DNA from 2 places in the Paenibacillus sp. FSL R5-0470 genome. Region 1 is predicted to be linked to the other one. Evidence: predicted binding sites of a transcription regulator. Region 1 holds the regulator's gene; the other holds the start of a gene.

Evidence for each region. The regulator CtsR, encoded in region 1, represses protease genes until heat stress. The targets are predictions, from matches to a motif close to ATGGTCAATAAAGGTCAAACA.
Region 2: a site for CtsR is predicted at 1,471-1,491, ahead of clpP (ATP-dependent Clp endopeptidase proteolytic subunit ClpP). Genes of this name have one in related genera too.

What each region holds. Positions count from the first base shown of each region.
Region 1 is NZ_CP150238.1:6,210,436-6,214,652, forward strand. Features, by position in the region: gene clpC (ATP-dependent protease ATP-binding subunit ClpC) at 1-735, opposite strand, end outside; gene MKY99_RS27695 (protein arginine kinase) at 771-1,835, opposite strand; gene MKY99_RS27700 (UvrB/UvrC motif-containing protein) at 1,864-2,388, opposite strand; gene MKY99_RS27705 (CtsR family transcriptional regulator) at 2,419-2,880, opposite strand; gene MKY99_RS27710 (GNAT family N-acetyltransferase) at 3,267-4,217, opposite strand, start outside.
Region 2 is NZ_CP150238.1:182,828-187,044, reverse strand. Features, by position in the region: gene MKY99_RS00915 (sugar-binding domain-containing protein) at 1-974, opposite strand, end outside; tRNA gene MKY99_RS00910 (tRNA-Arg) at 1,310-1,384, shown strand; gene clpP (ATP-dependent Clp endopeptidase proteolytic subunit ClpP) at 1,578-2,174, shown strand; gene MKY99_RS00900 (GDSL-type esterase/lipase family protein) at 2,270-2,908, opposite strand; gene MKY99_RS00895 (DUF4163 domain-containing protein) at 3,018-4,118, opposite strand.

The DNA.
Region 1 (4,217 bases):
GCCCATGTCGAGAGTCATGACGCGTTTGTCGCGAAGTGTTTCTGGGATTTCATTATTGATAATCTTTTGTGCAAGTCCTTCAGCGATGGCTGTTTTACCAACACCAGGTTCACCGATCAGTACCGGGTTATTCTTAGTCCGACGACTCAGTACCTGAATAACACGTTCAATTTCCTTACTACGGCCGATAACTGGGTCTAGATTACCTTCCTTAGCATAAGCGGTCAAATCGCGCGCAAGACCATCCAGGGTCGGTGTGCTGACGTTAGCCGGAGTCCCGCTATGACTAGAGGCAGCCTCGCTGCTTCCCAGGAGCTGAAGAACTTGTTGACGAGCTTTGTTCAAGCTGATGCCGAGGTTATTAAGCACACGAGCCGCGACACCTTCCCCTTCACGGATAAGTCCAAGCAAAATATGCTCAGTGCCAACATACGTATGACCCAATTTGCGGGCTTCGTCCATCGACAGCTCAATCACTTTTTTAGCGCGAGGAGTATAAGCAATGTTCGTAGGCTGTTCTTGACCTCTGCCAATCAGTGTCTCCACTTCGTCCTGGATTTTTTCAAGACCTAGCCCTAAAGCTATTAATGCCTTAGCAGCAATGCCGTCTCCTTCACGAATAAGTCCGAGCAAAATATGTTCTGTACCAATATTGTTGTGTCCTAAACGAACAGCTTCTTCCTGCGCCAGCGCTAGCACTTTTTGTGCGCGTTCCGTAAATCTTCCAAACATCATATCTCCTGCACCTCCATGAATAATAAATATCTATATTAATGTTGTGTTCCCAGTGTTTCTCGGAGCAGTTTTGCCCGATACATATCTCGTTCAGTAGCGTTCAGCTCATCGCCGAACATCTTTTGCAGAAATCCTGGCTGTGTCTTAACGTTAAGTTCATTAAGCACTGAAATCGAAAGACCTTCCAGAATGCCAAGGTCAACCCCAAGTCTCACATCAGATAGGCGTTGAGCAGATTCTTTAAGCTCCATAAGAGCTGCATAACATAAAATTCCGTAAGAACGCTTCACTCGGTCTGTTATTCTCAGGGCGGAATCAACAAGCAACCGTTCACGTGCATTTCGCTCATGCTCAATAATCTGGGTAACTACACTGTGAAGGTTCTCTATAATTTCACTTTCCGTTTGACCGAGGGTGATTTGATTAGAAATTTGAAAGATGTTCCCTACTGCTTCGCTACCCTCACCGTAAATTCCTCTTACAGTCAATCCCACTTGGTTCACTGCAGACAAGATGCGATTAATCTGATGAGTCATTACAAGCGCTGGTAGATGCAGCATTACCGAGGCACGAAGCCCCGTACCAACATTGGTGGGACAACTAGTCAAATATCCTCTTTTATCATCAAAAGCGTAATTAACAGCTGCCTCGAATATGTCATCGATCGCCGTCGCACGTTCCCATGCTTCTCTGACCTGAAGACCAGGAAACAGACATTGGATTCGCAGATGGTCCTCTTCGTTAATCATGATACTGACCGACTCATCTTCATTTAATAAGACAGCCGCACTGCGCGAATCATTAGCCAAGTTAGGACTGATTAGATGCTTCTCTACCAGTACCTTTTTGTCCAGTTCATTCACTTCATCAAGCTTTAGGAGTTGAAAAGATCCGAAATCTGCAGCTGCTTCCTCATGAAACACAGGAGCCAGTAGCTCTAATACTTCTTCCGATTGCTCTAAGGAAGCCAGCATTGGGAACGGAAGATGCTCTAGATTACGGGCAATACGCATACGACTGCTAATTACAATCTCGGAATGACTACCTCCAGAACGCATCCAATCACTAAGCGCTTGTTCAGTAAATCGGAGACTTGACATGTCATATCCCCCCTATATATCAAAGACTTTACTCTTGTGCTATTTCTTTTTCAAGTTTACGAATCTGATCTCGCAGCTCCGCTGCTTTCTCGAATTCTTCTTGTGTAATACTTTGCTGTAATTCCTGCTTGAGTTCATCAATTTGGCGTCTAAACACAATCTGAGCTCCTGCACGTTTCGGAATCTTACCTACATGTGAAGTACTGCCATGCACTCGCTTAAAAAGCGGGTCCAGTGCGCTGTTAAAATATTCATAACAGGAGCTACAGCCAAAACGGCCTAATTTGCTAAACTGGGAGTACGTCATCCCACAATTCTCACATTGCAGACTCTGCGTTGTCTTCGTTGCAGCGGACTTCTCCTTGCCGGCACCTTCAAGATCAAGCAGACCTGAGAGCAGACTGTGGATGGAGAATCCTCCAGCCGTTCCGGGAATGAGTTCACCCTTCTCCCGTGCACAGCTCTCGCAAATATGAAACTCCGTCTTCTCTCCATTCACGATCTTAGTGAAGTGGAGTGTTGCCGGCTTGACGCCACATTCCTGGCATTGCATAAGCGAAAGCCCCTCCCTTATGGTTGACAATTATTTGCCTAACAAAGAGATTAACATCGCCTTCATAATCTTGGCACGAATCTCATCCCGGTATGGAATCTTAACCGTTAGGCATTCCCGAGAAACAGCAGCGCGCATAAGGCACGCTTCACGCTTACTTAGAAAACCAGCTTCCTCCAGCTGATAAATCAGCCCTTCAGCAGCGTTCTGATCAATCCCGCCACCTATAGTATGGTTTAAATGGGCATGCAGTGCCACGTTAGGCGGTAATTCAAAACGTTGAATACGAATATATCCCCCACCACCACGCTTACTTTCCACCACATAACCTTTTTCTAGAGTAAAGCGTGTACTGATGACATAATTGATCTGTGACGGTACGCATGAGAACTGGTCCGCCAGGTCATTTCGCTGGATTTCCACCGTACCTTCGGGACTTTCATGCAAAATATTCTTCAGATATTGTTCGATAATATCAGAGATATTGCGCATCACTCATCCTCCAGTGCTTAAATCTTAATAATACCGATTGCAACTTGCATTCATAATGACAATGGTCTTTAATTGAACTTAAACATTTGTGGATAATCCCACGTGTTCAGAGGATCGGATCGCTGTCATTAAGCTTCGTTGACTTTGACTTTCTTTGACTTTTTAATATTATAACATATTCTGTGCTAATTCCAAGTGGATTCTCTTATTTTTCACTTTTTTCAGCGAATGTATTCGGAAATAAAGAACTCTCCCAACTTCTTTCGAAGGGGAGAGCCTGATTTTTGTCAAGTATAAACGCCTTCGGTATCCTTATTAGGACGATAAGCGTTTATGCGAGAAATATAAGGATAATGTATAGCATCAAACTTATACTTTCTTATATTTTAAAAATGATCAAATAAAGCTGTCTGTGCTTGTGGAATAATTTCTTCAAACCATTCCAGTGCTGCTGCGTGGCCAGAGACACTTCCATAACGAGCCATCTCAGTTGGTCGTTTGTATCCAAGCATCAAGGCCGTCAAAGTACCTATATCACAGCTCAAGTCTGCTTCCGCCCGTTCCCCTTCTACTCTTATCAAAGTAGCCGAGCCCTCATTAGAGATATTCCATGCCCATAACCCATGATTCCAAGGTGCATACTTATCTTCGATATATATTAGATGCTTCTTTTGACTACTATTTCCTCTGAAGGCGTAAGTTTCAATGAATGACTTGGCATTAACAATCCGCCCCATAAAATAAGGATAATTCTCTTGTCCTATACGTGGATCTGGCAGCAAGAAAGGTAACATGTCATCCGAAGGCACCAGCTTTAAGGATGCACCGGTCACCATCGAATCATGGTTCGCAAGAAATGTCCACAGCCCCTGCCGAGCTTGTTCATTCAAAAAAACAAATTCATCAATGACCAGTTCTCTGTTCTCTACCTTATACAGCACATATCCCTCTGGTTCACCACTCTTGGAGTAAAATACTGCACTCTTTCCTTCATCATCTAGAACAGAGTTCTCCCACCAGTCCAAATCGCGCTTGAGTGTCCCGTTATAACTGACAGCGAATCGATTGTATAGGCTATCCAATACTTCGATATCTTTGATGTCCCGTTTAACCTTGCCCTCAACTTCAACCTTTTTGGGAAACTTCGCTACTGGAATAGAGTATTTCTTATATTCACAATAAACCTCCCAGCCAAATTTACGATAAAACGGAATCAAGAACGGGTGTAGAAAAGAGAGCGTTTGACCTGCCTCATTCATCGTATGCAGCGCATGAGACAAAAGATTTGCCACATGTCCTTGTCTGCGGTTCTCGGGCCATGTAGCCACTCCTGCTAT
Region 2 (4,217 bases), 820 kb from region 1:
TCCTGCCCGAAACGCAGCATGGCATGAATGGCTTTGGCCTTTGGTTTGCCTCCAGCAATACCGATGACTGTCTCCGTCCGAACAATATCTTCTAGACGTAGTCCCATCGTAAGCATCGTATGGACAACCTGACCATCTTCGTTAAAGTAATACCCAAAGGATTCAGCCACGGCTCCCTCACCCTGGATTTCTGAGACAGTTGCCTCATCCAGCTTGCGGCGGCGAGTCATTTCAATGGCATCCCCAATCCCATGTACAATAATACGCGAACTGCGGATGATTTGTACAATCTCTCCAATATTAGAGTCAAGTGCTAGTGACTGGTAGGCATCCCCACTAAGTAAATCAGGTACATGCAGCAACCGGTAATTCGCTCCTACCCGTTTTGCCATTGTTGAGGCAATCGTATTGGCTTGAATCTCCATACTCTCTCCTAATCCACCACGCGCCGGAACAAACCAAGCGTTCTTATAGGAAAGGGATAACGGCGGTGTCAGTTGATCAGCCATGTCGGCAAGCGTTGATCCACCTGTGACAGCAACTATATCATCTGTACGAAGTACACTGAGCAGCGCTTTTGCACCGGCTCGGCCAAGCTCACGTTTGGTGAACGGCGATGACTCACAATCACCCGGCACCACAATAACTTTATCCAGACCGTACGTTGCCCGAATTTTCTCTTCCAGCTCATCCAGACCAAACAGGCTCTTAACGACCGGCTCTAGTAAATCAAGCAGTCTACGCCCAGCAGCGCTAATGCGCATGCCAACGCTCTCGATCTCAATGAGCCCTTGCGATTTCAGAAGGTCCGTTTCGGCACGCAGTACCCGCTCAGTCATATCAAGCGAAGCGGCAAGCGTTCTGCGCCCAATTATATCGGACAGCATGATCTGATGAAGAATCGTGTACCGTCTCTTAAGGGTTTCCATGAGATCAGGCAGAAGCTGCTTTTGGATATCTAATAAATTACGCATACTTTCACTCCTGCAACTTCGTCTTCCTCTATTCCCTTGTTCATGGTCTCAAAATGTCCCGGGTAAACTTTTTAAGTCCCACTCATATTCTAACCAAATATTGCTCGAAGTGCAAGTCTTCCGAGAGTAGAATTCTCAAGCGCTTGTCTTCTTATACATTTATAAGATTGGGAAAGAGGTTCTGCTCCAAAAAACCTGTCATTAACAATCCAGATTCTTTAGCTGAGTGAAACACAATGTACGCTTGTCCACCTTGAAGACAAGGGATAGAGCCTGAGTACAGTATTATTAATTCATTGCAATTGCACAGAAATTGTATTATAATCATTTTTGTTGCGCCCGTGGTCCAATGGATATGACGTAGGCCTCCGAAGCCTGAGATCCAAGTTCGATTCTTGGCGGGCGCGCCATTAATTTCACTTTTGTACATAATTTAGTAGTGCCTATACTACTACTTAACCAAAGAGCCGCGTGTCGGCTCTTTTTTTTGAATATAAGTTTGACTTTCTTTGACTTTTTGTTTGAATTTGTTTATCATGTGGGTAATACGGCAAGAGTAAAAATGAATACATTTGAAGAACCAATATCAAGGAGGTTTTCCACGTGAGTTATATTCCTATGGTAGTAGAACAGAGCAACCGCGGTGAGCGCGCTTATGACATCTATTCCCGCCTGCTGAAGGACCGCATCATTTTCCTTGGAACGGAGGTTAATGACGTGGTAGCCAATTCTATCATCGCACAAATGCTGTTCTTGGCTGCCGAAGATCCGGAGAAGGACATTCACCTTTATGTGAATAGCCCCGGCGGTTCCATTACTGCAGGTATGGCTATTTTTGATACAATGCAGTACATTAAACCGGACGTTTCCACCATCTGTGTGGGTATGGCAGCTTCTATGGGAGCTTTCCTACTTAACGCTGGCGCTAAAGGCAAACGCTTCGCACTGCCTAACAGTGAGATCATGATTCACCAACCTCTGGGTGGTGCTCAAGGTCAAGCAACGGATATCGAAATCCGTGCCCGTCGTATCCTCAAATTGCGTGATAAGTTGAATCGTATTCTTGCAGAACGTACGGGTCAACCGCTAGAACGTATTGAGAAGGATACAGATCGTGATTACTTCATGACTGCTGCAGATGCGGCAACTTACGGTATCGTTGATAAAGTCATCGAGAAAACACTGCCTAGCGGTGTGTAAGCTATAAAACAACACAAAGAGGCTGTGCCCTATCCACTTGATGGTTAGCGCACAGCCTCTTTACTTTTCAGACCACCACTTCATACGAATCTCAGTTAAATCAAACCGCCATATCCAAGCGCATCGAGTTTCTCAGCAATCACACGGTAGCCTCGGCCATTCGGATGTAAGTGGTCAATCGATAATAGCCCTCTCTCATTTCCTGCAAACTCACTATAGATAGAAGCAAACCCACATACTCGGCTACTGTACTGTGAGGCATAGCGGTTAAACTGCCGCACCCACTCTGTAGCACCCACTACCTGAGGATAAGGATTATACAGTCCCACAATCCGAATGATAAAAGGTCTACGCGTTCCCGTCTTCAATTGGAAGAGGATACTCATAATTGCAGCAAAATTTTGTTTGCATTCTTGCAATGATCTTCGCAGCTCTTTAGATAAATTTTCAGGTTGTCTAGCTGCAGCCTTCGCAGCATGGATTAAATCGTTGCCACCGATGGATAGAGTGATGATGTCGGCTGCTCGAATGGCTTCGCGAGTCATTGCACTCCCCCGCAGCCGCTGTTCCAGTTCAGAAGTAGTCAATCCATTCACGCCCAAATTCGTAGAGGCTACATTAGAACGCAGTCTCCCTTCCGCCATTCTACGGTACACCGGTACAAAACCGTTCCCTGGCAGAGCGCCAAATCCAGTCGTCAAGGAATCGCCAATTGCAGTGTATTGATAGCTCATAGCTCTCCCCCGTTCATAAACTAGTTACTCCATTTAGCATATGAATTCGAGGTGATTCTGGTAAGGGGGAGATGTCCAGTGGTGACACTAGCGGGTACGACTTCTCTATTTATTTTACAGCAGCAAATGGGCTACCGCCTTCCGGCAACAATTCTTTGAAAGTAAAGGGATATTCCGGGAACCCCGCAGCATAAGCTGTGTATTCATACAATTGGAAGAACAGAACGACCTGATCATCCTTCAGATAAAAATACTTTTCCGTATTCAATCCGTTGAATCCTCCCAAATAACTTTCCTCCGCTTTTACTAGCTTGTTCAACTTAGCATTCAACTCTTTTTTGTAGTTTGGGTTAGCTCCGAACAGGTCGCCCAACAGTAGACGTTTGCCATCCTTGAGCGAAAAGGTAAAAGCCTCCCGATTGGTCATACCATGAGCGCCGCCCGTATCGCTATACTGTGACATCACTAAGCTGATCACACCATCCTGATTGTAGGTCACCACATAATCTATATCATAAGTATACTTAGGCTCTGACCCAGATAGATTCGAGATATCCTTCTCTGCGCCTGCAGCGAATTTCATGGCACTTTCTTTCAAAATATCATTCATGGCCTGCTGTGCATTGGAATTGCTTAATCCACTAAACTTCGGATAATCAAGCTGGATCAAAGCCTCTTTCCGATCCTTAGCATAGGTCTCCGTGGTTACTATCAACGCATTCTGTGATCTATTCACCACATTCAACCTACTAGAGCCCCGACTCCAATCCACTTTATAGCCCAAATAATCATTTAACAGACCTGATGGAACATAGAGCCGATTGTTTATTAGCTTTCCTTCATACTCTCGAATGTAATAATTGTTCACCCAAATTGAAGTACCATAGCTTGATAACAGCAACTTGGCCTTAGTCGTTCCCTTTCCGATCGTGTATGCATTTTCGTTTTTATCATAAGTTAGAGGTAATTGCAGCACATCACGCATAAAGGTAATCGGAATCCAGACCTTCCCTTCCTGCAAAATACCTGTCTGCTGAGAAATTACCCCGTTCGCCTTTAAAGCTATACTTGCAGCAATAGCCTTGCTCTTCGTCTGATCAGACGCTGCATAACCCTTATCACTAGGCAGCAATGCTCCACCAAGCAATAATCCCGCCGACATCAAACCTATGCCCCATTTGCGTACTGTTTCTTTTGAAATATTCATCATCTTGTTTTACCACTCCTTTCCAGTTTATTAAACCTAATCTTGGAGAATTTACACAAAAAAAGAGGCGCCCCCCACTATTACTAGTGGAAGATCACCCCT